Regions from separate parts of the Agrococcus sp. DT81.2 genome, predicted to be linked through region 1. Evidence: predicted binding sites of a transcription regulator. Region 1 holds the regulator's gene; the other holds the start of a gene.
The links. Region 1 encodes LexA, which represses DNA repair genes until DNA is damaged. Its sites were predicted from a motif close to TCGAACANNTGTTCGA; they were not measured.

Region 1 (15,348 bases):
CCCGCGCCTCCAGCTCGGCGCGCGTGACGGCGAGTGCCGCCGGCGCGACGAGCGGCAGTCGGGCCGCTCCCCCGTCCCAGCGGTGCAGCCGCACCGCGACGCTCGCGATGCGCTCGCGCACGACCTCCGCTGCGCCGATCGCGTTCGCCGCCGCCTGCACCTGCGCGGCCGCGTCCGGCGCGGCGTCGACGAGGGCGTGCACCTCGAGCTCCGCGCCTGCGAGGACGCAGCGCGGGTCGCCGGTCGCGAGCACGACCGCCTGCACGGTGGGCTGCGCCATGAGCGCGTCGAGCACGGCCTCGTGCACGGCGGCGTCGTCGACGCCCCACGACCACGGCGCATCCGCCAGCAGCGCGACCAGCATCGAGCGGCTCAGCACGAACTCGCCCTCGCCGCCGGGATCGACGACGATGCGCGCGGGCCCGTCGAGCGCCGCTGCCGCGGCCCGCTGCACGCTCGTGGGCACGGGTCGCGCGACCGGGTTCCACGCCTGCATGGCCGCGACCCCCGCGAACATCGGCAGGATCGGCGCTCCGTCGGGACCCTGGACGGTCACGATCGACAGCTCCTGGCTCTTGTCGATCGTGCGCCCCGCCGCATCGATGCCGAGCTCGCCCGCAGCCGCGAGCAGCGGCACGAGCAGCCGCTCCCCGCGCAGCGCGTCGACGACCGCCGCCGGGCCCGCGGCTCCCGCCGCGAGGGCGCGCACCGCATCGAGGTAGCCCTCGGGCGGCGAGCCGTCGTCGCCGGCGTAGGCGGTGTCGTGGTGGTCGAACGAACGACCCGCCCACGGCCTGCCCGCCGAGTCCGCCCCGCCGCCCGGCGACGCCTGGGACACGGGCGTCAGTCGCCCGCGACGTCGAGCGCGGCCGCGAGCGTGAAGGCGCCCGCGTAGAGCGCCTTGCCGACGATGGCGCCCTCGACGCCGTGCGGCACGAGCTCGCGCAGCGCAGCGATGTCGTCGAGGCTCGAGATGCCGCCGGAGGCCACGACGGGCTTCTCCGTGCGCTCCGCGACCTGCCGCAGCAGCTCGATGTTGGGGCCCTGCAGGGTGCCGTCCTTCGTGACGTCGGTGACCACGTAGCGGCTGCAGCCGGCGGCCTCGAGCCGGTCGAGCACGTCCCACAGGTCGCCGCCGTCCTGGGTCCAGCCGCGCGCCGCGAGCGTCGTGCCGCGCACGTCGAGGCCGACGGCGATCTGCTCGCCGTACTCGGAGATGACGGATGCGGTCCACTCGGGGTTCTCGAGCGCGGCGGTGCCGAGGTTGATGCGCTTCACGCCCGTGGCGAGCGCCGCCTCGAGCGAGGCCTCGTCGCGGATGCCGCCGGAGAGCTCGACCTGCACGCGGCCCTTGACCGCCTTGATGACCTTCTTGATCACGGCGCGGTTGTCGCCGCGACCGAAGGCTGCGTCGAGGTCGACGAGGTGCAGCCACTCAGCGCCCTGGCGCACCCAGTCCTCGGCCGCCTCGACGGGGCTCCCGAACGACGTCTCGGTGCCAGCTCGGCCCTGCGTGAGGCGCACCGCCTTGCCGCCCGCGACGTCGATGGCGGGCAGCAGCTGCAGCTTGGGCGACTGGTTGAAGTCGGTCATGGGGATTCGATGCCTTCCGGATGGGAGTCGGGCTCAGAGGCCGCGGACCCAGTTCTGCAGCAGGCGGATGCCCGCCTCCCCCGACTTCTCGGGGTGGAACTGGGTGGCGGAGAGCGGGCCGTTCTCGACGGCCGCGATGAAGCGCTCGCCGTGCTCGGCCCACGTCACGCGCGGCTGACGGACGCGGGGGTGCGGCGCGATGCTCCACTCGGTGGCCGCATACGAGTGCACGAAGTAGAACCGCTCGTCGCGGAGCCCGGCGAAGAGCGCGGAGTCCTCGGGGGCGTCGACCTGCGCCCACCCCATGTGGGGCAGGATGTCGGCCTGCAGCCGGCGGACGGTGCCGGGCCACTCGTCGAGGCCGGGCGTCGGGCCGCCGCCCTCCTCGCCGGTCGTGAACAGCACCTGCATGCCGACGCAGATGCCGAGCACGGGCCGGCCGCCTGCGAGTCGACGGCCGATGAGCTCGCCGCCGCGGATCCCCTGGATGCCTGCCATGCAGGCGGCCATCGAGCCGACGCCGGGCACGACCAGCCCGTCGGCGTCCATCACGGCGGCGCGCTCTGCCGTGAGCTGCACGTCGGCGCCAGCGGCCTCGAGCGCCTTCGCGGCGGAGTGGACGTTGCCGAGCCCGTAGTCGAGCAGCGCCACGGTGGGGCAAGCTGCCATCAGAGCGCGCCCTTCGTCGACGGCACGCCGCTCACGCGGGGGTCGCGCTCGACCGCGACGCGCAGCGCGCGCGCGAATGCCTTGAACTCCGCCTCGGCGATGTGGTGCGGGTCGCGGCCGGCCAGCACGTCGACGTGCGCGGTGATGCGCGCGTTGAGCGCGATCGCCTCGAACGCGTGGCGCACGAGCGAGCCGGTGAAGTGGCCGCCGATCCGGTGCAGCTCGAAGCCGGCGGGCTCGCCGCCGTGCACGAGGTACGGCCGGCCGGAGAGGTCGATGACGGCGCGGGCGAGCGCCTCGTCGAGCGGCACCGTCGCATCGCCGTAGCGGCGCACGCCGGCCTTGTCGCCGAGCGCCTCGGCGAGCGCGAGGCCGAGCGCGATGGCGGTGTCCTCGACGGTGTGGTGCGCGTCGATGTCGGTGTCGCCCGAAGCCTCGACCGTCAGGTCGATGAGCGAGTGCTTCGCGAAGGCCGTCAGCATGTGGTCGAAGAAGGGCACGGTCGTCGAGATCGACGAGGTGCCGTCGCCGTCGAGGTCGAGCGAGAGGCGGATGCGGGACTCGCTCGTCGTGCGCTCGATGGAAGCAGTGCGGGGCATGCCTCGATCCTATTCCGCCCCGAGCTCCGCCATCGCGGCCAGCAGCGCGCTCGTCTCGGCGCGCGTCCCCGCCGTGATGCGGAGCGTGTGGGGCAGGCCCACGTCGCGCACGAGGATGCCGCGGTCGAGCAGCGCTCGGAAGGTCGCCGCCGGGTCGTCGACCCCGCCGACGAGCACGAAGTTGGCGTCGGACGGGTAGGGCCGGTAGCCGAGCGCCGAGAGCTCGTCGACGAGCCGGTCACGCTGCGCCCGCAGCTCGTCGACGCGCGACAGCATCTCGCCGCTGTGGCGCAGCGCGGCGATCGCGGCCGCCTGCGTGATGGCCGACAGGTGGTACGGCAGCCGGACGAGCCGCAGCGCGTCGACGACCGCGGGGTGTGCGGCGAGGTAGCCGACCCGGATGCCGGCGAACGCGAACGCCTTGCTCATGGTGCGCGACACGAGCAGTCGCGGGTGGCGCTCCAGCAGCGTGAGCGCGGTCTGGCTGCGGTCGTGCGCGAACTCCGCGTAGGCCTCGTCGACGAGCACGATGCCGCGCGCGGCCTCGGCTGCCGCCTCGATGACGTCGAGGCCGATCGACGTGCCGGTCGGGTTGTTCGGAGTGCAGAGGAACACGACGTCGGGATCGTGCTCGGCGATCGCCTCGCGCACCGCATCCGGCGTCAGGGTGAAGTCATCCGCGCGCTGGACCGGGATCCACCGCATCCCGACGCCCTGGGCGAGCAGCGGGTACATCGAGTAGGTGGGCGTGAACGACAGCAGCGACCGGCCGGGTCCGCCGAAGGCCTGCAGCACGTGCTGCAGCACCTCGTTCGAGCCGTTCCCCGCCCACAGCTGCGCCGGCTCGAGCCCGTGGCCGAGGTAGTCGGCGAACGCCTGGCGGAGCGCGTCGAACTCGCGATCGGGGTAGCGGTTGGCGTCGGGCAGGGCGCGCGCGATCTCCTGCACGATGTCGAGGGCCACGGCCTCCGGCACGCGGTAGGCGTTCTCGTTGACGTTCAGCCGCACGGGCACGTCGAGCTGCGGCGCGCCGTAGGGCGTGAGCCCGCGCAGGTCGTCGCGGATGGGGAGGTCGTCGAGGCTCGTCACCGAACCAGCCTAGGACGGCCGGCACGGCGGCGCGGATCAGCGCGAGTAGTGCGCGGGGATCGCGAGCTGCTCGCCGGGCTGGATGGCTCCGGCGATGCCGTTGAGCAGCTCGATCTCGGCGATGACGTCGCGTGGGTCGGCCTCGGGCGCGACGGCCTCGGCGATCTGCCAGAGCGACTGACCGGGCAGCACGGTGATGTGCTCGAAGCCCGCGGTCGACGTCGACGACGAGGCGACGGCGCCGGCGAGGGCGTCGCCGACGACACCGGCGCCCGCGAGCGTGCCCACGGCGAGCACGGGCGCGGCGACGAGCAGCGCCAGCGTGCGGCGGCCGCGGGGCGTCATGCGGATGCGGATGCTCGGGGTGGTCGTGGCGATGGCAGTCATTGCCTGCTCCTCTCGTGGGACTCGCGGTCGGTGCTCGGCCGGGAGCACCGACCGCGAATCTCTGTTTCGAACCTATCTTCGAACGAACCTGCACGTCAAGACTCCCGGCGAAACTGCTTTCGTCGGATTCCCGTACGACACGCTCGAATGTCTGTGTGATCCGGGCGACCCGTCGGATACGCTTTCGAATCAGATGGAGTCCACCAGGCACCACTGACATCGGGCGATCGGGGCATCATGGCGAGGCAGCTGACGGAGAAGCAGCAGGCGATCCTGCAGATGATCCAGCGCGCGGTGCGGCAGCGCGGGTATCCGCCGAGCTACCGCGAGATCGGCGACGCCGTGGGTCTCTCGTCGCTCTCGTCCGTCACGCATCAGCTCGGGCAGCTCGAGCTGCAGGGCTACATCCGCCGCGACCCGTCACGACCGCGCACGATCGAGGTGCTCGTCGACGACGAGGTCGACGAGACCGTCGGCAGCATCCAGCAGGCGTCGTTCGTGCCGCTCGTCGGCCGCATCGCCGCGGGCATCCCCATCACCGCGGAGCAGCAGGTCGAGGACGTGTTCCCGCTGCCCAAGCAGCTCGTCGGCACCGGCGACCTCTTCATGCTCAAGGTGGTCGGCGACTCGATGATCGACGCCGCGATCTGCGACGGCGACTGGGTCGTCGTGCGGCAGCAGCAGACGGCCGACAACGGCGACATCGTCGCCGCGATGCTCGACGGCGAGGCGACCGTGAAGGTGTTCAAGCAGCGAGACGGGCACACGTGGCTGCTCCCCCGGAACTCGGCGTTCGAGCCGATCCTGGGCGACGAGTCCGACGTGCTGGGCCGGGTCGTGGCGGTGCTGCGCGCGGTCTAGGCCCGAGCGGGCACGCGGCGCCCGTCTCGCCACACGCCCGAGACCCCCAGGCGACCGTCGAGAGCGACGAGATCCGCCCTCGCGCCCACACGGATCCCGCCGATGTCGACGCGGCCCACCGCGTCGGCCGGCGCCCTGGTCGCCGAGTCGAGCGCGGCCTCGAGCGGCACTCCGGCCTCGACCATGGTGCGCACGGCGCGGTCGAGCGTGAGCGTGGAGCCGGCGATCGAGTCGCCCTCGGCGAGGCGCGGGAGTCCCTGCTCGACCCGCACGTCGAGCGAGCCGATGCGGTAGGCGCCGTCCGGCATCCCCGCGGCAGCCATCGCGTCGGAGACGAGCGCGAGCCTGCCGGGGGCCGCCTGCGCGAGGAGCGCGAGCACCTCCCGCGCGACGTGCTCGCCGTCGGCGATCGCCTCGAGCGTGACCCGCGGGTCGAGCAGCGCTGCCGGCAGCGGCCCCGGCGAGCGGTGGTGCATCGGCGGCATGCCGTTGCATGCGTGCGTGAGCAGCGTCGCGCCCGCGTCGAACGCCGCGCGAGCGGTCGCGGCGTCCGCGCCCGTGTGCCCGACGGCGACCCGCACGCCCGCGGCGACCAGGCGAGGGATGGCGTCGAGTGCACCGGTGAGCTCCGGTGCGATCGTCAGCTGCAGGACGTGCCCGTCGCCGGCAGCGAGCAGCCGGTCGACCGCCTCCGCGGACGGCGGCTGCAGGGCTGCCGGGTCGTGGGCGCCGCGGTGGCTGTCGGCGAGGAAGGGCCCCTCGAGGTGGATGCCGAGCACCCGGTCGTCGGCGCGGCAGACCGCCGCCGCCGCCTCGATCCGCCGCACCAGCGTCTCGAGCGGAGCGGTCACGAGCGAGATCGCCTGCCTCGTCGTGCCGTGCGCGGCGTGGAACCCGAGGATGCCGTCCCAGTCGGGCTCGTCGTCGTCGAACGCGGAGCCGACGGCGCCGTGGCAGTGGAGGTCGACGAACCCAGGCGCGAGGGTGCCGGAGACCGCCAGGTCGGCGTCGCGCGGGGGCGCGCCCCGACCGACCGCCGTGACCACGCCGCGCTCCGACAGCACCCAGGCATCCGGCACCAGCGCCCCGTCGACGAGCATGCTGTCGGCGGTCAGCAGGAGGCTCGCACTCACGCGGTCAGCCTATGCGTGGCGGCCGGCCCCTAGGCCGCGTCGATGCGGAAGGGGGCGAGCTGCGCGAGCGCAGCCTCCGTCACCTTCGCGTCGACGCGCGTGCCCGCCTCGCCGTAGCCCTCGCTCACGACCTCGAAGCGGTCGTGGAGCATCGCGATGATGTCGCCGCGGTCGAAGGGCACGAGCAGCGACACCTCGACCTCGGGTCGCGGCAGCAGCTGACCGATGCGCTCCAGGATCGCGTCGATGCCCTCGCCGGTGCGCGCCGACGCGAAGATCGCGTCCGGCTGCAGCCCGCGCAGCACCAGCCGCTCGTCGTCGCCGACGAGGTCGACCTTGTTGAACACGACGATCTCGGGGATGGAGCGCGCTCCCGTCTCTCCGAGGACGTCGCGCACGGTCGCGATCTGCGCCGCGGGATCCGGGTGGTTCGCGTCCACCACGTGCACGATGACGTCGGACTCCGCGACCTCCTCGAACGTCGAGCGGAAGGCTTCGACGAGCTGGTGCGGCAGGTTGCGGACGAAGCCGACGGTGTCGGCGATCGTGAACTCCCGTCCGTCCGGCGTCACCGCGCGTCGGACGGTCGCGTCGAGGGTCGCGAACAGGGCGTTCTCGACCAGCACGCCGGCGCCCGTGATGCGGTTGAGCAGGCTGGACTTGCCGGCGTTCGTGTAGCCGACGATCGCGACGCCCGGGACCTCGAAGCGGTCGCGGTTCGCTCGCTTGGCCTGCCGCGCGGGCCCGAAGCCCTTGATCTGCTTGCGCAGCCGCGCCATGCGGGTGTGGATGCGTCGGCGGTCGAGCTCGATCTTCGTCTCACCGGGACCGCGCGAGCCCATGCCGGCGCCCTGCCCGCCCACCTGTCCACCGGCCTGGCGGGACATCGACTCGCCCCAGCCGCGCAGGCGCGGCAGCAGGTACTCGAGCTGCGCGAGCTCGACCTGCGCCTTGCCCTCGCGGCTCGTCGCGTGCTGGCTGAAGATGTCGAGGATGACGGCCGTGCGGTCGATGACCTTGACCTTCACCTTGTCCTCGAGCGCACGGCGCTGGCTCGGCGAGAGCTCGCTGTCGGCGACGACGGTGTCGGCGCCGAGCTCCTTGACGATCTCGGCGAGCTCCTCGGCCTTGCCTCGACCCACGTAGGTGGCGGGGTCGGGGTTCGGGCGCCGCTGCAGCATGCCGTCGAGCACGCGCGCGCCCGCCGTCTCCGCGAGCGCGGCGAGCTCGCGCAACGAGTTCTCGGCGTCCTCGGCGCCGCTCGCGCCGCCCGAGTACACGCCGACGAGCACGACGTTCTCGAGCCGGAGCTCGCGGTACTCGACCTCGGTGACGTCCTCGAGCTCGGTGCGGAGCCCATCGACGCGGCGGAGCGCCGCGCGGTCCGCGCGGTCGAGCTGCTCGCCGTCGACGTCGGCGTCGAGCGCCGGAGCGACGTCGTCGTCCTGGAGCGCCTGCGCGCGCTCCCCCCACGCGAGGATGCGCTCCGTCGCGCGCCCCGGGCCCGTGGAACCGGTCTCCTCCGGTGCTGCCATGCTTCGTCCTTCGCTACTGTCGTGTCCGTGCCGGACCATTACTTCTCACCCGATCCCGCAGCCGCCGCCTCCACCCGGACGATCCGGGTGCCGATCGCGGGCGAGGAGCGGACGATGGTCACGGCCACCGGCGTCTTCTCCGGCGACGGGCTCGACGTCGGCACCGCGGTGCTGCTGGATGCCGTGCCCGCGCCGCCCGCGACCGGCGAGCTGCTCGACCTCGGCTGCGGCTGGGGGCCCATCGCCGCGACGCTCGCGCTCCGCTCCCCCGCTGCCCGCGTGTGGGCGGTCGACGTCAATGCTCGAGCGCTCTCGCTCGTCGAGCGGAATGCCGAGCTGCTCAGTCTATCGAACATCGTCGCCGCCTCGCCCGAGCTGGTGCCGGACGAGCTGCGCTTCGATGCGATCTGGTCGAACCCGCCCATCCGCATCGGCAAGCCGCAGCTGCACGCGCTGCTCGAGACGTGGATCCCCCGGCTCGCGCCCGGCGCGACCGCTTGGCTCGTGGTGCAGAAGCACCTGGGCGCCGACTCGCTGCTGACCTGGCTGGCGGACCGCTTCGAGGACTTCGACGTCGAGCGCGCCGACTCCAAGAGGACGTACCGCATCATCGCCGTCACTGCACCGGACTGAGCGCCGCTCCGCGGAAGACGATCTCTGCCGGGCCGGTGAGCCACGCGTGGCCGCGCGCATCGAGCTCGACCTCGAGCCTGCCGCCCGGCACGTCGACGATCCAGCGGTCCGCCGCATCCCCGGACCAGTGGCGCGTCGCCATCGCGGCTGCGACGGCACCGGTGCCGCAGGAGAGCGTCTCCCCCACGCCGCGCTCGTGCACGCGCATGCGGATCGAGCCTACGCCGTCGGCGATGAGGCCGGGGACGACGAACTCGACGTTCGCGCCGTCGGCGGGCACGGGATCGAGCGACGGCGCCCGGTGCAGGTCGAGACCCGCGAGCTCGTCCTCGCTCGCGAGCGCGACGACGACGTGCGGGTTGCCGGTCGACACTCCGAGGCCCGGCCGGTCGACGTCGAGCCCGACCGCCGCGACGAGGCTCTCAGCACCGAGCTCGAAGGGCCCGAGGTCGGCGGAGAGCAGCTCCCCGCGCCGCACCACGCGCTTGACCCCCGCGCGGGTGGCGACGTCGATCCAGCCGCCGTCGGGCAGCTCCGCGAGCCGCTCGTCGAGCAGGTAGCGCACGAACACGCGCACGCCGTTGCCGCACATCTCGCTGACGCTGCCATCGGCGTTCCAGTAGTCCATCGCCCAGATGGTGCTCGCCGCGCCCTCGGCCGCGCCGTCGAGCAGGGCGTCCCCGGAGGCGCCGGACGGCACCGCCCGGATCACCCCGTCGCCGCCGACCCCGAATCGGCGATCCGCGAGCGCGCGCACGCGTTCGGGGCTGAGCGGACTGCGCCCCGCCGGGTCGGCGACCAGCACGAAGTCGTTGCCCGTGCCGTGGCCCTTCGCGAACGGCGTGTCCTGCAGCGTCATGCCCTCCAGGCTAGCGCGGCAGGATGCGCCAGCGTGGGCCGTCCGAGCGGATCAGAGCCGCGACCCGAGCGCCTCGCCCGCCTGGCGCAGCCAGCGTGCCGGCGCAGCCATCGCCGCGGCACCGCCGCCCGCCAGCTCGGTGAGCGCGATCGCGCTCGAGAAGGGCGCGCGGTCGGCCGCGGGGTCGATCCGCCCGGCGACCAGCGCGATCGGGACGCCGGCGTCGCGCGCGACCGCGAGGACGAAGCCGGGCACCTTGCCGTCGAGGGACTGCCGGTCGTAGGAGCCCTCACCGGTGACGACGAGGTCCGCGCTCCGGATGGCCGAGTCGAGGCCGATGAGCTCGGCGACCGCGGCCGCGCCGGGCACGAGCGCTGCACCCCACGCGCGGAGCGCGAAGCCGGTGCCGCCGGCTGCGCCGCTGCCGGGCAGCTCCGGGTCGGCGTCGAGCAGGGGCGCGAACCGGGCGAGCGCGCGGTCCGCGCGCGCGATGCCCGCGCCGTCGAGCCCCTTCTGCGGACCGAAGACGGCTGCCGCGCCGCGCTCCCCGAGCAGCGGGTTCGTGACGTCGGTCAGCACGATCGCGCCGCCGGTCGGCGGTGGTGCGCACGTGCTGAGATCGACGCTGACGATGGACTCGAGGCCCGCCGCACCCGGGAGGAACGGGGCGCCGTGCTCGTCGCGCAACCGCGCGCCGAGCGCCGCCAGCATGCCGGCACCGCCGTCGGTGGAGGCGCTCGAGCCGATGCCCAGCACGAGCCGGTCGACGCCGTGGGCGAGCGCCGCCGCGATCGCCTGCCCGAACCCGTAGGTGTCCGCGCTCCACGGCAGCCGGCGCTCGCCGAGCAGCTCGAGCCCGCTCGTGCTCGCGAGCTCGACCACGCCGGTGGCGCCGTCGGCGCGCTCGAGCAGCAGCCACTGCGCGGCGACGGTGGCGCCGTCCGGGCCGCGCACGTCGACCGGCATCCGCCGAGCGCCGGGCGCCGCCGAGAACGCCTCGAGGGTGCCCTCTCCGCCGTCGGCCATGGGGCGGAGCTCGACCTCGGCGCGGGGAGCGGTCGACGCGATCCCCTCGGCGACGGCCCGCGCGGCGGCAGCAGCGCCGATCGATCCCTTGAAGCTGTCGACGGCGACGACGACCCGCCGCGTGCCGGCACCACGGCCCGCTCCGATCGCCTCGCTCACGCTCCGGAGTCTAGAGCGCCGAGACCGCGCGAGCGGCGATGCTCGCGGGCTCGGCTGCCGGCGCCGCGGGATACCGCTGGAACCACGACACCTGTCGACGCGCGTAGCGGCGGGTCAGCGCCTGGGTGCTCGTGATCGCCTCCGCCTCGTCGATCCGTCCGTCGAGCTGGTCGAGCGCCTGCCGGTAGCCGATCGCCTGCTGCGCGGTCGTGCCGCGCTCGATCCCCGCGGCTCGCAGCGACTGCGCCTCCTCGACGATGCCGAGCGCCCACATCGTGGCGACGCGCGCGTCGAGGCGCGCGACGAGCTCGGCACGCTCGGCGCGCTCGTGCTGGATTATCGTCGGCCGCACGAGCGCCTCCTCCGGCGGCAGGCCGACGCGGAACGGCTCCCCCGTGAGCGTGACGGCCTCGAGCGCGCGCACGAGCCTCCTGCCGTTGTGCGGGCCGATGGCGGTCGCTGCCGCCGCGTCGACCGCCAGCAGGCGCGCGTGCAGCTCGGCGGGGCCGTGCTGCTCGAGCTCGGCCTCGAGCGTGGCGCGCAGCGCGGCATCGGTCGCGGGGAACGCGAAGTCGTAGAGCACGCTCGACGCGTAGAGGCCGCTGCCGCCGACCAGGATCGGCACGGCGCCCCGCTCCTCGATGCCGGCGATCGCCGCGAGCGCGGCCTCGCGGTAGGCGGGCACCGCCGCATCCTGCCACGGCTCGAGCACGTCGAGGAGGTGATGCGGATGGCCTCGACGCTCGTCGACGCTCACCTTCGCCGTGCCGATGTCCATGCCGCGGTACAGCTGCATCGCGTCGCAGTTGACGATCTCGGCGCGGTGACCGAGGCGCACGACCGCGTCGGCGATGTCGAGCGACCGCGCCGTCTTGCCGGTGCCGGTGGCGCCGACGACGGCGACGAGCGTCACGCGCCCGACAGCCGCAGCGTCGGCAGGCCCACGGTCGGCAGGCCCAGCGACACCGGTCGCGGCGCGCCACCGGCGGCCGGCGCCGGCACGGCGCACGAGTCGGCTTGCGCGCGGTCCCAGGCGTCGCCCGCGCGGGTGCGGCGGACCGACACCGGGGCGCCGTCGGCGATGAGGTGGAATGGCGCCGCCTGCGTCACCGCGACGGTGACGACGTCGCCCGGCCGGGGGGCCTGCTCGCCAGGCGCGAAGTGCACGAGCCGGTTGTCCTCGGCGCGGCCGCTGAGGCGGTGCGTCCGCGCGTCCTTCTTCCCCTCCGCAGCCGAGACCAGCACGTCGACCGTGCGGCCGATCTGCGCGCGGTTCTCCTCGTGCGAGATGCGGTCCTGCAGGGCGACGAGCCGCTCGAAGCGCTCCTGCACGACCTCCTTCGGCACCTGGTCGGGCATGGTCGCCGCGGGCGTGCCGGGGCGGATGGAGTACTGGAACGTGAACGCCGACGCGAAGCGCGCCGCTTCGACGACCCGCAGCGTCTCGGCGAAGTCCTCCTCCGTCTCGCCCGGGAAGCCGACGATGATGTCGGTCGTGATCGCGGGATCCTGGATGCGCTCCCGCACGCGGTCGAGGATCCCCAGGAACCTCGTCGAGCGGTAGGAGCGCCGCATGGCCTTGAGCACGCGGTCCGAGCCCGATTGCAGCGGCATGTGCAGCTGCGGCATCACCGCATCCGTCTCGGCCATCGCGTCGATGACGTCGTCGGTGAACGCCGCGGGGTGCGGGCTCGTGAACCGGATGCGCTCGAGGCCGTCGATCTCGCCCGCCGCGCGGAGCAGCTTGCCGAACGCGAGCCGATCGCCGAACTCGACGCCGTAGGAGTTGACGTTCTGGCCGAGCAGCGTCACCTCGATCGCGCCGTCGTCGACGAGCGCCTGGACCTCGGCGAGCACGTCGCCGGGTCGCCGGTCACGCTCCTTGCCGCGCAGCGACGGCACGATGCAGAAGGTGCAGGTGTTGTTGCAGCCCACCGAGATCGACACCCAGCCCGCGTACGTCGACTCGCGCTTCGTCGGCAGCGTGGAGGGGAACACCTCGAGCGCCTCGAGGATCTCGACCTCGGCCTCGCCGTTGTGGCGGCTGCGCTCGAGCAGCGTCGGCAGGGAGCCGATGTTGTGGGTGCCGAACACGACGTCGACCCAGGGAGCCCGCTCGATGATGGTGGAGCGGTCCTTCTGTGCGAGGCACCCGCCCACCGCGATCTGGAACCCCGCACGCTCGCGCTTCGTCTTCGCCAGCTGACCGAGGTGCCCGTAGAGCTTCTGATCGGCGTTCTCGCGCACCGCGCACGTGTTGATGACGACGATGTCGGGGTCGCCGTCGACCGCCTCGGTGAAGCCGGCCGCCTCGAGCGAACCGCGCAGCCGCTCCGAGTCGTGCACGTTCATCTGGCACCCGAAGGTCTTGACCTCGAAGGTGCGGATCGCGTGCGTCGACATGCCCTCCAGCGTACCGAGGCTGCGGCGCGCGCTCGGCGTCAGCCCTGCTGCGTGAGGGTGATCTCGTAGCCCGGCTGGCCGGACCCATCGACGCCCGAGAGCTCCATGGTGCCGTCGCCGACCGTGCCGGTGTACTCGATCGACTCGACGTCCCCGCCGAGGCCGCCGATGAAGATCGTGATCTCGTCGCCCTGGAGCGACCAGGTGTCGCTGTCGTCGTCGAACGGTCCATTGCCGTTCAGCTCGTTGAGCAGCACGGTGCCGTCCTCTTCGAGGACGAGGTCGAGCGAGTTGTCGGCTGCGTCCGTGCCGGTCCAGTTCGTGCCGGCCAGCTCGCTGTCCACAGAGCCGCCGTCGGCTGCCTGCGTCTGCTCGGTGCCGCCGCCGGTGCCGCCGCCCACCGGGGGGAGCTGGATGCAGCCCGTCAGTGCGAGCAGCGCGCTCGCCGCGAGTGCCGGAACAGCAAGGATCCTCGAAGTCTTCATGAGGACAACCTACCTGCCCGTCGCCTGGGGATCGGGTGCATCACCGGAAGCGAGGGCCACCACGGGTGCGCGTGCGCTCGATGGCGATGCGGACGGTGCCGCCCGAGAAGCCCCTTCGCTGCAGCCACCCCGCGAGCCGGCGCTCGAGGGTCTCGTCGTCGAGGCTGCCCATGCGGCGGCGGCGTTCAGCGGCGGCATCGATGGCGCGCTGCAGCTCGTCGTCGCGATCGGCGTCGTCGAGCTCGTCAGGGTCGAGCCCGCGCTTGCGGAGCTCTGCAGCCACCCCGCGCTCCCCCAGGTGCTTGCGCTCGCGCAGGCGCTCGGCGGTGTCGCGCGCGAGCTGCGCGTCGTCGACGAGCCCCTCGGCCTCGAGCCGGTCGAGCACCGCGGCGCGCACGTCGGGCTCGACCTCCCGCCGCTCGAGCGTGCGATCGAGCTCCTGCCGGCTGGCGGCCTTCCGCCCGAGTGCGCGCAGCGCGATCGAGCGCGCCGACTCCTCGTCGACGCGCTCGATCGCCGCCGCATCCTCGAGCTCGAGCTCGGGCTCGGGCTCGGCGTCACGCGCCACCCAGGTGGAGAGCTGCGTGACGCCGGCCAGGCGATCGCGATCGCTCACGCCCCCTGGCGCTCCTGCCTGCGGGCGTCGAGCGACTCGACGCTGCCGTTCGCCTCCGGCGCGGCCTTGCCCTGACCGATGCCGAGCTTGGCGAGGATCTGGCGCTCGATGTCGGCGGCGATGTCGGGGTTGTCCATGAGGAACTGGCGGGCCTTCTCCTTGCCCTGCCCCAGCTGGTCGCCGTCGTAGGTGTACCAGGCGCCCGACTTGCGGACGATGCCGTGCTCGACGCCGAAGTCGATCAGGCTGCCCTCGCGCGAGATGCCGACGCCGTAGAGGATGTCGAACTCCGCCTGGCGGAAGGGCGGCGCCATCTTGTTCTTGACGACCTTGACGCGCGTGCGGTTGCCGACCGCCTCGGTGCCGTCCTTGAGCGTCTCGATGCGGCGGATGTCGAGCCGCACGGAGGCGTAGAACTTCAGCGCCTTGCCGCCCGCGGTGGTCTCGGGGCTGCCGAAGAACACACCGATCTTCTCGCGCAGCTGGTTGATGAAGATCATCGTCGTCTGCGTCTGGTTGAGGCCACCGGTGAGCTTGCGCAGCGCTTGCGACATCAGGCGAGCCTGCAGGCCGACGTGGCTGTCGCCCATCTCGCCCTCGATCTCGGCGCGCGGCACGAGGGCCGCGACGGAGTCGATGACGACGAGGTCGATCGAGCCGGAGCGGACCAGCATGTCGGCGATCTCGAGCGCCTGCTCACCGGTGTCGGGCTGCGAGACGAGCAGCGCGTCGATGTCGACGCCGAGCTTCTTCGCGTACTCGGGGTCGAGCGCGTGCTCGGCGTCGATGAACGCGGCGATGCCGCCGGCGCGCTGCGCGTTCGCGATCGCGTGCAGCGTGAGCGTCGTCTTGCCGGACGACTCCGGGCCGTAGATCTCGACGATGCGCCCACGCGGGAGCCCGCCGATGCCGAGCGCGGCGTCGAGCGCGATCGAGCCGGTGGGGATGATCTCGACCGGCGCGCGGTCCTCGCTGCCGAGGCGCATCACCGACCCCTTGCCGAACTGGCGGTCGATCTGTGCGAGCGCCGCCTCGAGCGACTTCTCGCGGTCTGCGGGTGTGGGCATTGCTGGCCTTCCGTTGGTGGTGCGCTCACGCTACGGCGGGCCGCTGACACGCGGGCGGCCCCTGGTCCCGCCTGTGGATGACGGGCTCGTCGTGCACGGCAAGCCTACGCCCGGATCGAACGAGTCTTCGAACACGCGTGCGGCGTGTCGCCAGCGCTCAGCGCCGGGGCGTCCGCATCCCTCGGCCGTGCCTGCGCTCCACCGGCACGTCCTTCGCATCGCACAGCGCCTGCC
Region 2 (15,348 bases), on a different contig from region 1:
GGAGCCCCCGACTCAGCTGCTTGCTCGCTCCAGCACGATCTCCCGCACGCGTGCGGCGTCCGCCTGGCCGCGCATGGCCTTCATCACGGCGCCGATCACGGCTCCGGCTGCCTGCACCTTGCCGTCGCGGATCTTCTGCAGCACGTCGGGCTGTGCGCCGAGTGCCTCGTCGACGGCCGCGACGAGCGCCGACTCATCGGTGACGACCTGCAGTCCGCGGGCGGCCGCGACCTCGCTCGGACTGCCCTCGCCCGCGATGACGCCCTCGAGCGCCTGGCGCGCGAGCCGGTCGGTGAGCGTGCCCTCGTCGATGAGCTGCTGCAGCTCGGCCACATGTGCCGGCTCGACGAGCGTCGACGCCTCCACGCCACGCTCGTTGGCGACGCGGGCGATCTCGCCCGTCCACCACTTGCGCGCGGCCTGGGGCGAGGCGCCTGCGGCGACCGTCGCCTCGACGAGGTGCAGCATGTCGCCGTTCACGACGTCCTGGAACTCCAGGTCGGCGAAGCCCCACTCGGCCTTCAGCCGGCGCCGGCGGGCGACGGGCTGCTCGGGCAGCTGCGCGCGCAGCTCCTCGACGAGCTCGCGGCTGGGCGCCACGGGCAGCAGGTCGGGCTCGGGGAAGTAGCGGTAGTCATCGGCGTCCGACTTCGGACGACCGGGGCTCGTCGTGCCGGTGTCCTCGTGCCAGTGCCGCGTCTCCTGGATGATCGTGCCGCCGTCGGCGAGGATCGCCGCCTGCCGCTGGATCTCGTAGCGCACGGCGCGCTCGACCGATCGCATCGAGTTGACGTTCTTCGTCTCGGTGCGGGTGCCGAGCTGCTCCTGCCCGCGGGGGCGCAGGCTCACGTTGGCGTCGCAGCGCAGGTTACCGCGCTCCAGGCGTGCCTCGGAGATGCCGAGCGAGAGCACGATGTCGCGGATGGTGGCGACGTAGGCCTTCGCGATCTCGGGCGAGGAGTGCTCCCCGCCGAAGATGGGCTTCGTCACGATCTCGACGAGCGGCACGCCCGCGCGGTTGTAGTCGACGAGCGAGTACTCCGCGCCCTGGATGCGGCCGGTGGAGCCGCCGACGTGCGTGAGCTTGCCTGCGTCCTCCTCCATGTGCGCGCGCTCGATGGGGATGGTGATCTGCCGGCCGTCGGCGAGCTCGACCTCGACGGACCCCTCGAAGGCGATGGGCTCGTCGTACTGCGAGATCTGGTAGTTCTTCGGCGTGTCCGGGTAGAAGTAGTTCTTCCTGGCGAAGCGGCTCGACGTGGCGATCTCGCAGTTCAGCGCGAGGCCGAGGGCGATCGAGTACCGCACGGCCTGCTCGTTCACGACCGGGAGGCTGCCGGGCAGGCCGAGGCTCAGCGGGTCGACCAGCGTGTTCGGCTCGACGTCGTGGAAGTCGGGATGCGCGGGGTTCGGCGCCGCGGAGAACATCTTCGTGCGCGTGCCCAGCTCGACGTGCACCTCGAAGCCCATCACCGGCTCGAACAGCTCGAGCGCCTTGTGGAAGTCCATCAGCTTGTCCTTCATCGGGCCGCCTCCGTCAGTGCCGGTGCCTTGGTGGTGAGGATGCCGCCCCACCGGTCCGCGAGCAGCGCCTCGATGGCGGCGCCCGCGCGGTACAGCCGCTCGTCCTCGAACATCGGCGCGAGGATCTGCAGCCCGACGGGGAGCCCGTCGTCGCCGAGCCCCATCGGCAGCCCCATGCCGGGGATGCCCGCGAGGTTCGCGGGAATGGTCGTGATGTCGTTGACGTACATCGCGAGCGGGTCGTCGAGCTTCTCGCCGAGCTTGAACGCCGTGGTCGGCGCGGCCGGGCTGATGAGCAGGTCGGCCTGCTCGAAGGCCGCGTCGAAGTCGCGCTGGATGAGCGTGCGCACCTTCTGGGCGGAGCCGTAGTACGCGTCGTAGTAGCCGGCCGAGAGCGCGTAGGTGCCGAGGATGATGCGTCGCTTCACCTCGGCGCCGAAGCCGGCCTCACGGGTCGCGGCCATGACGTCCTCGACCGTCTGGCCCGGCTGCTCGACGCGCAGGCCGAACCGCACGGAGTCGAAGCGCGCGAGGTTGCTCGACGCCTCCGCCGGCAGGATCAGGTAGTACGCGGCGACCGAGTACGCGAACGACGGGCACGAGACCTCGACGACCTCCGCCCCCGCATCCGTCAGCACCTGGACGGTCTCGCGGAAGCGCGCCTGCACGTCGTCGGCGATGCCCTCGGAGTCGAGCTCCTTGACGACGCCCACGCGCACGCCGGCGAGGCTGCCGGAGGCCGCGCCCTCGCGCGCCGCCGCCGTGAACGACGGCCATTCGCGCTGGAGGCTCGTCGAGTCGTGCGGGTCGTGGCCGCCGATGACGTCGTGGATGAGCGCCGAGTCGAGCACCGTGCGCGTGACGGGGCCGACCTGGTCGAGGCTCGAGGCGAGCGCGATCGCACCGTAGCGGCTCACGCCGCCGTAGGTCGGCTTGACGCCGACGGTGCCGGTGACCGCGGCGGGCTGGCGGATCGAGCCGCCGGTGTCGGAGCCGAGCGCGAACGGCGCCTCGAACGATGCGACCGCGGCAGCCGAGCCGCCGCCGGAGCCGCCGGGGATGCGGTCGGTGTCCCACGGGTTGCGGGTGGGGCCGTAGGCGGAGTGCTCGGTCGACGAGCCCATCGCGAACTCGTCCATGTTCGTCTTGCCGAGCGCGACGAGGCCCGCGGTCTTGAGTCGCGCGACGACGGTGGCGTCGTAGGGCGGGATCCAGCCCTCGAGGATGCGCGAGCCCGAGGTCGAGGGCATGCCGATCGTGCAGAGCACGTCCTTGATCGCGACCGGGGCGCCTGCGAGCGGGTGGAGCTCCTCGCCGGCGGCACGGCGGTCGTCGATCGCGCGGGCCTGGTCGAGGGCGCCGTCGTTGATGTGCAGGAAGGCGTGGATCTCGCCGTCGACCGCCGCGATGCGGTCGAGGTGCGCCTGCGTCGCCTCGACGCTCGAGACATCGCCCGACGCCAGCAGGCCGGCGAGCTCGTGGCCGGCGAGGCGGGTGAGGTCGGTGGGTGCCTGTCCCATCACTGCTCCTCGCCCAGGATCGCCGAGACGCGGAAGCGCTCGCCGTCGTGGCTGGGGGCGCCAGCGAAGGACTGCTCGTGCGTGAGGGTCTCCCCCACGACGTCGTCGCGCAGCACGTTCGTGAGCGGCACGGGGTGGCTGGTCGCGGGGACGTCGTCGCCGGCGATCTCGCGCACGGTGGCGATCGCGTCGACGATGGCGGAGAGCTCGGTCGTGAGGCTCGTCACCTCGTCGTCGGTGAGCGCGATGCGAGCGAGTCCAGCCAGGTGCTGGACCTCCTCGCGAGTGATCTCGGACATGCGTCTCCTCGTCGGCTGCGGGGGGTCGGTCAATCCTACGGCCGCGTCGCGAGCACCCAGATCGCGAGCGCCTCGAGCGCCACGGCGGCCCAGACGCACCACCAGCGGAGGTCCGCGGCGATCGCGAGCGCCTCGCGGACGGTCGCGCCCGGCCGGTACGACGGCCGGGTCCAGGCGCCGATCACCGCACCGTCGATGCCGGCCTCGGCCAGCAGCCCGGCGGTGCGGTACGCGTGGTACTCGCTCGTCACGACCGCGAGCGGGCCGCGACCCGGACCCGAGACGAGCGGGCGCGAGAGCAGCAGGTTCTCGCGTGTGGTGGTCGACGCCTCCTCGAGGTCGATCGCCGACGCCGGCACGCCCAGCTGCCGTTCGAGGTGCTCCGCCATCGCCGACGCCTCGGTGCGCACCTCATCCGGACCCTGCCCGCCCGAGACCACGATCCGGGCATCCGGTCGCTCGCTCAGCGCGGCCCGCCACACCTCGGCGCCCCGCTGCACGCGCCGGCGCAGCAGCGGCCCGACGTCGCGACCGCGCAAGCCCGCCCCGAGGATGAGCACCGTGCCGGGCGCTCGGGGTGCGCGCGCGGCGCGCGCGTGGATGAGCATCGCGAGCGCGAGCACGGCCACGCCGAGCCCAGCAGCCCAGAGCGGCAGCGCCAGCAGCAGTGCGGCGCGGGCGAGCGCAGGGTCGATGGCGCCGGCGACGCCGATCGCGAAGGCGAGCAGCGCCATGCCGACCCCGAGCGCGCCGATCAGCCGGTCGACCCGCCGGACGCGCACGAGCCGCCGCAGCATGAGCGCGTGCCAGAGCGACGCGCCGCCGAGGCCGAGCGTCGCGATCACCGCCACGGCGACGAGCAGCGCCCAGCCGCCCTCGGCGAGCGGCACCTGGAGCCAGGACGCGACGGGCTGCCGCAGCACGCGCGTCAGCAGCAGCGCGAACGCGGCCGCGATGAGCGCCGCCCAGAGCGCGGGCGCGAGCACCTGCATCCGCCTGCTCCCCCGCACGTCACGACCCTAGCCGCCGCGCTCGCCGTGCTCGTCTGGCACCCGACCAGGCCCGCCCGTCACCCGACCGGCCTTGCCCGGTACCGAGTTGCGGGTGCCCGGTGCCAGTATCCGCAGATCGGTACCACCACCTGGATCGCCGATCGGTCGCCGGTACGGATCTGCAGGTGTCCGCCGCCCGCACCCGCAGATCCGTACCCCCATTCCGCGATGTCGCGACCGCACCAGCGCACGAGATCCGCCCCGCCGTCGTCCCGGCTCGCCCAATCCGCCCATCCCCCGACGCAACCTCGCAGAGCCGCTTGCACACAGCCTCGAACGTGTGTTCGAATGGTCGCATGCGGTGGGAGGGACAGACGGCGACGCACGTCGACGCGGATGCGCTGCCCGGGCTCGAGGAGCGCGGCAGCGTGCTGGAGTCGTGGCCGACACCCGGCTTCGACGGCGCCTCCTTCCTGGAGGTCACGGCGAAGAGCGCGCTCAACCACGTCGCGGGCGACGGCTTCATGGGCGGCGCGTGGACGATCAACCCCTACCGCGGCTGCCAGCACGCGTGCCGCTACTGCTTCGCGCGCAACACCCACACCTATCTCGACCTCGACTCGGGCGCCGACTTCGACTCCCGCATCGTGGTGAAGGCGAACTTGGTCGAGGTGCTCGAGCGCGAGCTCGCGGGCCCCCGCCGAGACGTCGACGCCGTGCAGCTCGGCACGAACACCGATCCGTACCAGCGCGCCGAGGGCCGCTACAAGCTCATGCCGGGCGTGCTCCGCGCGCTCGCCCGGCACGGCGCCTCGATCTCGATCCTCACGAAGGGCACGCTGCTGCGTCGCGACCTGCCGCTGCTCGCCTCGATCGCTCGCGACGTGCCGGTGTCGATCGCGATGTCGATCGCGATCTTCGACGACGAGCTGCAGCAGCAGGTCGAGCCGGGCACGCCGACGACCCGCTCGCGGCTCGAGACGGTGCGCGCGGTGCGCGACGCCGACCTCGACTGCGCCGTGTTCGCGATGCCGATCCTGCCGGGCCTCACCGACACGCGCGCGCACCTCGAGACGGCGTTCGCGGCGATCGCCGACGCGGGCGCGACGAGCGCCATCGCGAGCGCCCTGCACCTGCGACCGGGCGCGCGCGAGTGGTACCTGCAGTGGCTGCGCGCCGAGCACGCAGAGCTGCTGCCGCTCTACGACCGCGTCTACCGCGACGCGCGCGGCCGGTTCGGCTCCTACGCGCACCCGGACTACCGGTCGTGGCTGCGGGACCGCATCCGTCCCCTGCAGCGGGTCCATGGCCTCGGCCGCACGGTCGTCGCGCCTGGCACCGGCATCTCGGCCGTGGCGCCCAGCAACCGGGCGAAGCGGCTGCCGAGCACGTCGGGCGAGCCGATGCTCGCAGCGGCGACGCTCTTCTAGACCCCGTCGATGAAAGCGCGGATGCGCGCCGAGCAGTCGGGATGGTCGATCACGCGATGCCCGTGGCCGGGCAGCACCTCGTGCGCGGCACCGAGCTCGACGAGCGCGGCCGCCACCTCCTCGTACGCCGGGTTCCAGCCGCCGGTGAGCACGAGCGTGGGCGTGTCGGCGATCACCGCGGGATCGACCGGATGCCGCCAGGGCGCCCCGTGCAGCCGCGCTCGCTTCGAGGAGCGCAGCGCCTGCGGCGTGACGGCGGGGCCGACGTCGTGGCCCTCGAGCGCCAACGTGAACGAGCGCTCGAAGGTCGCGTCGGTCAGCGTCGCGTCCAGGTAGATCGGCTCGAGTCGCTCGATGAGCCGCGCGGTCGCCGGTCGGTCGGCGCAGAGCTGGAAGAGCGCGGGCTCGACGAGCACGAGCGCGCGCGGCGGCTCCATCGAGCTCGCCATCGTCGCCACGACGCCGCCGTAGCTGAAGCCGACGAGCACATCGGCGGCGCGGAGTGCGAGCGCCTGAGCGCCGGCTGCGACGTCGCCGACCGCGGGCTCCTCGTCGCCGTAGCCGGGGAGCACGGGGAAGGCCGCATCCGGGAAGGCCGCCGCCTGCTGCGGGAACGCCGCACGGCCGGCGTGGCCGGAGCCGTGCACGAACACGAGCCGCAGGTCGTGGTGGTCGGCGAGCATGCGGTCCAGCGTAGGAGCGCGGCGCCGACGCCGCGAACCGCCCGCTACCGCTTCGGCCAGTGCCACGAGGGCTGGTCGAGCGGCCCCTCCCTGCCCGCGACGAGCGTCTCGCCGTGCACCTTCTCGAGCCCGACCGCGGTGCCGCCGAGCGCGGCGGCGAGCTGCGCCTGGTGCGTCACGACGAGCACTTGCGTCTGCTCGCTCGCGCGGCGGATAAGCGCGGCGAGCGGTGCGACGAGCTCGGCGTGCAGGCTGCGCTCCGGCTCGTTGAGCACGATCAGGCTCGGGCGCTCGACCGAGGTCAGCGCGGCGACGAGCAGCAGGAACTGCAGGGTGCCGTCCGAGAGCTCCGCGGCGGTGAGCATGCGCAGCATGCCCTGCTGGCGCAGCGCGGGTGTCATGCGTCCGTCGTGGACGACGATCTCGAGCGCGGAGCCGTCGAAGGCCTCGGCCACCGCGCGGCCGATCTCGCGGTCGAGCCCGGCCTCGATCGAGGTGCGCAGCACCGCGGCGAGATTGGCGCCGTCGTCGTCGAGCCGCGGGCTGCGCGTGCCCACCTGCGGCTGCCTGGCGGGCGCGCCGGCGTCGGTGCGGAACGCGTCGTGGAACCGCCAGCCGCGGATCGTGCGGCGCACGCCCGCGATCTCGGGCGCATCCGGCGTGCCCGCCTGCTCGTCGAGCACCGACGTCCACGGCGCGATGCCGCGCGAGAGCTCGCGCCACCCGTCGTCGCCGCGCGCCCGCACGAGGGCGCCGCGTCGCTCGACGAGCACGCTCGCGGGGCGCGGGTCGAGCCCGGCGAAGACGTGCTCCTGCTTGATGTCGGGGTCGCGGTCGAACATGCACAGCGCGCCAGCGCTCGAGAGCGGCACCGGCAGGCCGAGGTCGATCGCGTAGCCGAGGCCGTCCGCGGCACCGAAGCCGAGCCGCACGGCCACTGGACCCGAGCGGACGAGCCCCTCGGTCGGGCCGCCCTCGCGCACCGCGCGAGCGATGCGCTCCGGACCGGCCCACCGCACGGCGTCGAGCCCGCCGTCGGCCGCGAGCTCGGCGACCGCCCGTGCCTGCCCCGCCGCCGCGAGCAGCCGGAGCGCCCGGTAGAGGCTCGACTTGCCGGTGCCGTTGCGGCCAGTGACGACGGTCAGCGGCCCGAGGTCGACGACGAGCGAGCGTATCGAGCGATAGCCCTCGATCGCGAGCCGGTCGATCACTCGCCGAGCAGCCCGCGCGCGTACGCGGCCTGGCCGGCGTGCTGCACGTCGTCGTCGATGATGCTGACGAGTCGCACGCCGAGGGTGACGGGCGGATCCCACGCATCGTCGACGACGCGGTCGAGGTCGGCATCGCTCAGGGTCGCGAGGAAGCGCTGCGTCGCGGCGTGCACGGCGTCGAGGTAGTCGAGCAGCGCCTGGGCCGACTCGGGCTGCACGGCTCGCACCTCGATGGGGCCGTGCCCGTAGCCGGTGTCGCCAGGATCGGCCTCGAGCCCGAAGCGCGCCGCCCAGCCGTCCGAGGCGTAGACCTGCTCGGTGCCGGCCACGGCGGCGACCTGGGCGTCCTGACCGCGCGCGAGGTGCCAGACGAGCCAGCCGATCGGGTTCGCACCCTCGGCCGGAGCCGCGACGAGCTGCGCGGGCGTCAGTCCCCGCACGGCCCGGCGTGCCTCGTCGGGGATGCGCGAGAACGCCTCGGTGAGCACCGCGATCGCATCCATCACGCGCCCGCCGCTCCGGGCTCGAGCGCCGGCAGCGCATCCGGCCCCTGCTCGACGAGCACGCGGAACTCCGCCGCGTCGAGGATGCGGATGCCGAGCTCCTCGGCCTTGCCGAGCTTCGATCCGGCGCCTGGGCCGGCGGCGACGAAGTGCGTCTTCTTCGAGACGCTCGACGCAGCCTTGCCGCCCGCGGCGATGATCGCCTCCTGCGCGCCCTCGCGCGTGTAGCCCTCGAGCGTGCCGGTCGCGACGACCGTGATGCCGGCGAGCACGCCGCCGCGCTCCCCCGCCGCCCCCGGTCCCGGGTGACCGGGGGTCGCGAACCGCACCCCGGCATCCCGCCACGCCTGCACGATCTCGCGATGCCAGTCGACGGCGAGCCACTCGATCACCGCGTCGGCGATGATCGGCCCGACTCCCTCGACGTGCGCGAGCTCCTCGGGCGTCGCCGCCTCGATCGCGGCGAGCGAGCCGAACCAGTCGGCGAGCGCTCGCGCGGCGACCGGGCCGACGTGACGGATGTTGAGGGAGACGAGCTGGCGCCACAGATCCTTGGTCTTCGCGCGCTCGAGCTCGGCGAGCAGCGTCTCGGCCTGCGCGGACGGCCGGAGCACCCGGTGGTCCTTGCGGATGCCGGCCTTTCGACGCTCGGCGGCCGTCATGCCCTCGCTGCCCGGCGGGTAGGTGACCTCCACGCGCTGGAAGGGGGCGCGCCGCACCGGCTCGCCGGTCTGCTCGTCGAGCTTGGGCTGCCCCGTCTCGGCGTCGCGCACGACCACCTCGATCGGCACGAGCTCGTCGATCGTGAGCGCGAACAGCCCCGCCTCGGTGAGCAGCGGCGGCTCTGCGGGCACGCTCGGCTGCGTGAGCGCCGCCGCGGTCACCTCGCCGAGCGCCTCGATGTCGAGCGCGCCGCGGCTGCCGATGTGCTCGACGCGGCCGCGCACCTGCGCTGGGCAGTCCTTCGCGTTCGGGCACCGCAGGTCGACGTCGCCCTCCTTCATCGGCCGCAGCGTCGTGCCGCACTCGGGGCAGTGCTCCGGCATGACGAACTCGCGTTCGCTGCCGTCGCGGAGCTCGACGACCGGCCCGAGCACCTCCGGGATGACGTCGCCCGCCTTGCGCAGCACCACCGTGTCGCCGATGAGCACGCCCTTGACGCGCACGACGTCCTGGTTGTGCAGCGTCGCCTGCCGCACGACCGACCCCGCGACCTGGACCGGCTCCATGTTGGCGTAGGGCGTCGCCCTGCCGGTGCGCCCGACGCTCACGACGATGTCGAGGAGCTTCGTGTGCACCTCCTCAGGCGGGTACTTGTAGGCGATCGCCCAGCGCGGCGCGCGGCTCGTCATCCCGAGCTCATCGTGCAGCGCGAGCTCGTCGACCTTGACGACGATGCCGTCGAGCTGGTGCTCGACCGAGTGCCGCCGTTCCCCGAACCGCTCGACGTAGGCGACCACGTCGTCGGCGCCCTGCAGCACCTCGACGTGCGGGCTCGTCGGCAGGCCCCACTCCGCGAGCAGCGCGTAGACCTCGCTCTGCGCCGCGACGGGCGGGTCGGGCCAGGCGCCGAAGCCGTGCACGTACATCGCGAGCGCGGCGATCCGCTCCTCGCCCGCCTCCCGCTCGAGGCCGCCCTTCTTCTCGAGCTGCTGGCGGAGCCCGCCGGAGGCGGCATTGCGCGGGTTCGCGAACGCCGGGAACCGCCTCGCCGCCCGATCGGCTGCCTTCTCCTCGTCGAAGTCCCCTCGGCTCGCCGCGGGGCGCCGCTCCCACCGCGCGCGGTCCTCCTCGATCGAGCGGCCCCGCAGCTCGGCCTGCAGCGCGTTGAGCCGCTCGAAGGCCTCGACCGGGATGAACACCTCGCCGCGGACCTCGACGAGCGGCGGATGCCCGGTGCCGGCGAGGCGCTCGGGCACGCCCGCGACGCGCACGGCGTTGGGCGTGACGATCTCGCCGACGCGGCCGTCGCCGCGCGTCGCCGCGGAGGTGAGCACGCCGTGCTCGTAGCGCAGGGCGATCGCGAGGCCGTCGATCTTGAGCTCGGTGAGCCACGCGACGCGCCTGCCGGCGGCCGACTCCGCCTTCGCGCACCACTCGCGCAGCTCGTCGATCGAGAAGACGTTGTCGAGGCTCAGCATCCGCTCGCGGTGCTCGATGGTCGGCAGGCCGCTGCCAGCGCCGCCCTGCACCGTCTGCGTCGGCGAGTCCTGGCTCTGCAGCTCGGGATGCGACCGCTCGAGCTCGTCGAGCTCGCGCACGAGCGCGTCGTACGAGACGTCGTCCATGATCGAGGCGTCGCGGTCGTAGTAGGCCGCGCTCGCCTCCTCGATCCGGTTGCGCAGCTCCTGCGCCCGAGCGTTCAGATCGCTGAGGGTGTCGCCCTCGATTCCCACCATGCCCCCATTGTGCACGCGCCTACCGACAGCGATCCTGTACCCCGAGGGCCAATCCGAGTCGACCTCGGTTCCGAATCCCTGGTCGACACCCCGTGCGCCACCGCGGCGCACAGGCCGGAAACGGCCCACACAGAAGGAGGAGTCATGACCCAGTCCCCCAACCGACTCGTCGCCACGATCTTCGGCGCCGTCTACCTGCTCGTCGGCGTGCTCGGCCTCTTCGTCGCCGGCGGCAGCTTCGTCGGCCAAGAAGGCGGCCTGCTGCTCGGCGTGTTCCAGGTGAACCACCTGCACAACATCGCCCACCTGCTGATCGGCGCGGTGCTGCTCGCGGCCGGCCTGCGCAACACGCGTGCGGCGAAGGCCGCGAACACCACGGTCGGCGCGGTCTACCTGCTGCTCGGCATCGTCGGCTTCTTCATCGTCGACACCGCCCTCAACATCCTGGCGCTGAACACGGCGGACCACTACCTCCACCTCGCCTCGGCGATCGTGCTGCTCGGCGTGGGCCTCGCCCTCGACCGCGACACGACCACGGCACGACGCGCGGCGGTCTAGTCCCATGGCAGCGCTGACCCGGATGTGGGGTGCCGTGGCAGCGCTCGGCGCGGCGCTCATCGCCCTCGCGGTGGGCGCCGCGGCCACGCCGTGGCTCGCGGTGCCGATGCTCGCCGCCGGCCTCGGCCAGCTCGCCGTGTGCGTTGCTGCGCTGCGAGGCACCCGCTGGCACGCCGGACTCGTGGCCGTGCCGCTCGCACTCCCGACACTGCTGTGGCTCGGCGCCCTGCTGCTCGCGCCGGCGGAGGCATCCTCGCTGCCGTTCGCCCCGCTGCTCGCCGAGTCGACGCTCGCGCTCGGCGCCGCCGCCCTGCTGCTGCGCCGTCGCACCGCCGACGACGACACGTCGCCGGGGCTCATGATCGTCGGCCTGCTCACCTCTGCCGCCGCCGTCGCGGCGATCACGACCACCGCGCTCGCCGGCACCCACGCGGGCGCCTTCGCGCAGCCGCACGGCGAGCACGGCATCGTCGTCGATGCGGAGCACGGCGGCCACTGAGGCCGCGGCTCAGGCCGCGGTCGCCTCGACTGCAGGGGCCGCGCCGTCGGCCGACAGCATGTCAGCCGACACCGTGCGGTCGATCGTGCACTGCCCGAGCACCCGCGAGCCGAGGTAGAGCACGGCCGACTGGCCGGTCGCGACACCGCTCAGCGGCTCGACCGGATCGATGACGAGCTCGTCGCCCTCCATGCGGGCTCGGGCGGGCACCGGGTCGGCGTGCGCGCGGATCTGCACCTCGACGTCGAGACCACCAGCGAGCCCCGGATGCGCCGCGCCCGCGTGCGAGATGCGGGTGCCGGCGAGGCGCGCCACGGCGAGCGCCTCCTTCGGCCCGACGACGAGCTGCCTCGTCGACGGCTTCACCTCCAGCACGAAGCGCGGGCGACCGTCCGGCGACGGGACACCGAGCGACAGGCCGCGGCGCTGCCCGATCGTGTAGCCGTGCACGCCCTCGTGCCCGCCCACCACCCGGCCGTCGCGGTCGACGATCTCGCCGGGCTCCGCGCCCAGCCGCTCGGCGAGGAAGCCGCGCGTATCGCCGTCGGGGATGAAGCAGATGTCGTGGCTGTCGGGCTTCTGGGCCAGCAGGAAGCCCCGCTCCGCGGCCTCGGCGCGCACGAGCGCCTTCGTCGGGGTCTCGGCGAGCGGGAACCAGCAGTGCTCGAGCTGGCGAGCGGTCAGCACCCCGAGCACGTACGACTGGTCCTTCGCCCAGTCGGCCGCGCGGTGCAGCTCCGGCCCGTCGCCGGTGTGCTCGACGCGCGCGTAGTGGCCGGTGACGACGCGGTCGAAGCCGAGCCCGATGGCGCGGTCGAGCAGCGCCTCGAACTTGATCTTCTCGTTGCACCGCAGACACGGGTTCGGCGTGCGACCCGCCGCGTACTCGTCGACGAAGTCCTGCACGACGTCGCCGTGGAACCGCTCCGAGAAGTCCCACACGTAGAAGGGGATGCCGAGCCGGTCGGCGACCCTGCGCGCATCCATCGCGTCCTCGACGGTGCAGCAGCCGCGGCTGCCGGTGCGGAGCGTGCCGGGCATGCGGCTGAGCGCCAGGTGCACCCCGACGACCTCGTGCCCGGCGTCGACGGCGCGCGCGGCCGCGACGGCCGAGTCCACGCCGCCCGACATGGCTGCCAGCACCTTCATGCGATCCCCGTTCGTTCCGCCATCAAGGCTAGCGAGCCTCAGCCATCCCTCGGGAGGCCGTGGCACCCTGGGCGTGTGAGGGCTCCGGATGAGGCGAGCACAGGTGGCGCGAGCGCGGGGGGTCGCGAGCGCGTGTCGGTCGTGATCCCGGTGCTCGACGACGCGCCGGCGCTGCGCCGCTGCCTCGAGCACCTCGCCGCCCAGACCGAGCCTCCGCTCGAGGTCGTCGTCGTCGACAACGGCAGCGTCGACGACTCTGCTGCCGTCGCCCGCGCGGCGGGCGCGCGCGTGGTGGCCGAACCCACGCGCGGCATCCCGGCGGCGGCCGCGCGCGGCTACGACGAGGCCCGCGGCGAGATCATCGCCCGCTGCGATGCCGACTCGGTCGTCCCCGACGACTGGGTGGAGCGCATCCGCACCGCCTTCGAGGACGACCCCTCGCTCGTCGGCCTCACGGGGCCGGGCCGCTTCCACGACCTGCCGAAGCGCTGGACGGCTGTCGCGAGCGCCGCCTACGCGCTCGGCACGTTCGTCGGGGGTGGGGCGGCGATCGCGAACGTGCCGCTGTGGGGATCGAACATGGCGCTGCGCCGGGCGGCGTGGGAGGCGGTTTCGGCGCGCGTCGAGCGCGCCGACCCCGCGGTGCACGACGACCTCGACCTCACGATGCACCTCGGCCCGCGCGCGCGGATCCGCTTCGACCCCTCGCTGCGCGTGGGGGTCGAGGGAAGGATGTTCCGCAGCCGCGCGGCGGCGCGTGGGCGCATCCGCGTCGCGATGCGCACGTTCCGCCGGGGATGGGCCACGGGCGGTTCCGCCGGCCGCCGCTGGGTGCTGCGCGTCGGCGGCCCCGACCTCACGCGAGCGCGGCCGTGAGCGGCGACCTCCAGTCCTGGCTGGCCGGCCAGGGGCGCTGGCTCCCGGGCGATGCGCTCCGACTCGCCGCCGCCGCATCCGTGCCGCTCGCCGGCGCGGTCGCCGGCGGCCCGTCCGCCGCCGCGATGCTCCTCACCCTCGGCGGCACCATGGCGCTGCGCTTCGTGCGCGCGCCCGCCGCGCTCGACATCGCCGGGCAGCTCGTGGTGCTCGCCTCCGCGTGGCTCGCCGTCACAGGCGCGTACCAGGTCGTGCCCGGCCTCGACACGACGGCGCACCTGGCCACGGGCGCCGTGCTCGCCCTGCTCGCCCGGACCGTGCTGCTCCGGCTCGGCCTGCTGCCGGTCACGACCTCGCGGCGGGCGGCCGCCGCCCGCGCCCTGCACACCGTGAGCGCCGTCGTGCTGCTCGGGCTGCTGTGGGAGCTCGGCGAGTGGGCGGGCCACGCGTGGTTCTCGCCCGAGATCGGCGTCGGCTACGCGGACACGCTCATCGACCTCGCGGCCGACGGCGCGGGTGCGCTGCTCGCGGCGCTGCTCGCCGAGCGGGTGACCGCCCGCGAGCGGCTCCTCGACGCGGCTCCGCTGCGCTGACCGCTCAGAGCGCGCGGGCCGTTCAGAGCGCGCGGGCCCGGGCGACCGCGTCGGGCAGCGCGCGCAGCAGCGCGTCGACGTCGGCCTCCGTCGTCGTGCGTCCGAGCGAGAGCCGCAGCGGCGCGACACCCGTGACGCCGCAGGCCCGCACCACGTGCGACTCGCGCGCGACGCCCGCGGAGCACGCGGAGCCGTTCGAGACCGCGAAGCCCGCCTCGTCGAGCAGGAACTGCAGCGACTCGCCCTCAGCGCCCTCCACCACCACGTGGGCGATGTGGGGCAGCCGGTCGTCCGCCGCCAGCACCCGCACGCCGCGCAGCGACGCGGCGAGCCGCAGGATGCGGTCGGTCAGCGCTCGCAGTCGCGCCGCTTCCGTCTCGAGCTCGGCGACCGCCTCCTCGGCGGCGAGCGCGAACAGCGACGCCCCGAGCGCGTCCTGCGTGCCGGAGCGCAGCCCGCGCTGCTGGCCGCCGCCGTGGTGCAGCGCCTCGAGCCGCGCGTCGCGCCGCACGACGAGCGCCCCGATGCCGTGCGGCCCGCCCAGCTTGTGGCTCGCGACGCTCATGAGCGCCGCCCCGGTGTCGGCGAATCGCAGCGGCACGTGCCCGAACGCGCCGACGGCGTCGAGGTGCAGCGGCACGCCCGCGCGCGCCGACGCGACCGCCGCCTCCTCCACCGGCTGCGCGGAGCCCAGCTCGTTGCTCGCCACGAGCATCGTCGCGACCGCAGCGCCGCCCGCGAGCGCCGCGGCGAACGCGTCGACGTCGGTCACCGCACTCCCGTCGACGCCCACCCAGCGCACCGTCGCCCCCTGGCGCTCGAGCCACTCGACCGCGTCGAGCGTCGCGTGGTGCTCGGCGACGGGCACGACGAGCGCCGTGCTCGCACCCGCGTCGCGCGCCGCCCACCACGCGCCCTTGAGCGCGAGGTTGATCGACTCCGTACCGCCGGACGTGTAGACGACCTCGGTCGGATGCGCGCCGAGCGTCGCCGCGAGCCGCTCGCGGGCGTCCTCGAGCACGGCCCGCGCCCGCTGCCCCGCCCGATGCGTCGACGCGGGGTTCGCGAGCGGCTCCGCTTCCGCCATCGCCCGTCGCACGGAGTCGCGCATC

Region 2: ACLQ21_RS10545 (Rv2578c family radical SAM protein) is a predicted target of LexA. The motif match lies at 4,668-4,683, and genes of this name have one in related genera.

What each region holds. Positions count from the first base shown of each region.
Region 1 covers NZ_JBNCLZ010000007.1:18,445-33,792, forward strand. Annotated here, with positions in the region: gene ACLQ21_RS13235 (SseB family protein) at 1-838, opposite strand, end outside; gene priA (bifunctional 1-(5-phosphoribosyl)-5-((5-phosphoribosylamino)methylideneamino)imidazole-4-carboxamide isomerase/phosphoribosylanthranilate isomerase PriA) at 844-1,593, opposite strand; gene hisH (imidazole glycerol phosphate synthase subunit HisH) at 1,627-2,262, opposite strand; gene hisB (imidazoleglycerol-phosphate dehydratase HisB) at 2,262-2,861, opposite strand; gene ACLQ21_RS13255 (histidinol-phosphate transaminase) at 2,871-3,950, opposite strand; gene ACLQ21_RS13260 (hypothetical protein) at 3,987-4,337, opposite strand; gene lexA (transcriptional repressor LexA) at 4,575-5,198, shown strand; gene ACLQ21_RS13270 (N-acetylglucosamine-6-phosphate deacetylase) at 5,195-6,331, opposite strand; gene hflX (GTPase HflX) at 6,361-7,866, opposite strand; gene ACLQ21_RS13280 (class I SAM-dependent methyltransferase) at 7,894-8,499, shown strand; gene dapF (diaminopimelate epimerase) at 8,483-9,352, opposite strand; gene ACLQ21_RS13290 (glycerate kinase) at 9,410-10,543, opposite strand; gene miaA (tRNA (adenosine(37)-N6)-dimethylallyltransferase MiaA) at 10,554-11,456, opposite strand; gene miaB (tRNA (N6-isopentenyl adenosine(37)-C2)-methylthiotransferase MiaB) at 11,453-12,946, opposite strand; gene ACLQ21_RS13305 (hypothetical protein) at 12,985-13,431, opposite strand; gene ACLQ21_RS13310 (regulatory protein RecX) at 13,472-14,047, opposite strand; gene recA (recombinase RecA) at 14,044-15,114, opposite strand; gene ACLQ21_RS13320 (DUF3046 domain-containing protein) at 15,272-15,348, opposite strand, start outside.
Region 2 covers NZ_JBNCLZ010000005.1:12,363-27,710, forward strand. Annotated here, with positions in the region: gene gatB (Asp-tRNA(Asn)/Glu-tRNA(Gln) amidotransferase subunit GatB) at 13-1,524, opposite strand; gene gatA (Asp-tRNA(Asn)/Glu-tRNA(Gln) amidotransferase subunit GatA) at 1,521-3,044, opposite strand; gene gatC (Asp-tRNA(Asn)/Glu-tRNA(Gln) amidotransferase subunit GatC) at 3,044-3,343, opposite strand; gene ACLQ21_RS10540 (YdcF family protein) at 3,379-4,353, opposite strand; gene ACLQ21_RS10545 (Rv2578c family radical SAM protein) at 4,692-5,765, shown strand; gene ACLQ21_RS10550 (alpha/beta hydrolase) at 5,762-6,448, opposite strand; gene ACLQ21_RS10555 (AAA family ATPase) at 6,493-7,659, opposite strand; gene ACLQ21_RS10560 (mycothiol transferase) at 7,656-8,162, opposite strand; gene ligA (NAD-dependent DNA ligase LigA) at 8,162-10,561, opposite strand; gene ACLQ21_RS10570 (DUF4383 domain-containing protein) at 10,706-11,119, shown strand; gene ACLQ21_RS10575 (hypothetical protein) at 11,124-11,618, shown strand; gene mnmA (tRNA 2-thiouridine(34) synthase MnmA) at 11,628-12,767, opposite strand; gene ACLQ21_RS10585 (glycosyltransferase family 2 protein) at 12,843-13,643, shown strand; gene ACLQ21_RS10590 (hypothetical protein) at 13,640-14,236, shown strand; gene ACLQ21_RS10595 (cysteine desulfurase family protein) at 14,259-15,348, opposite strand, start outside.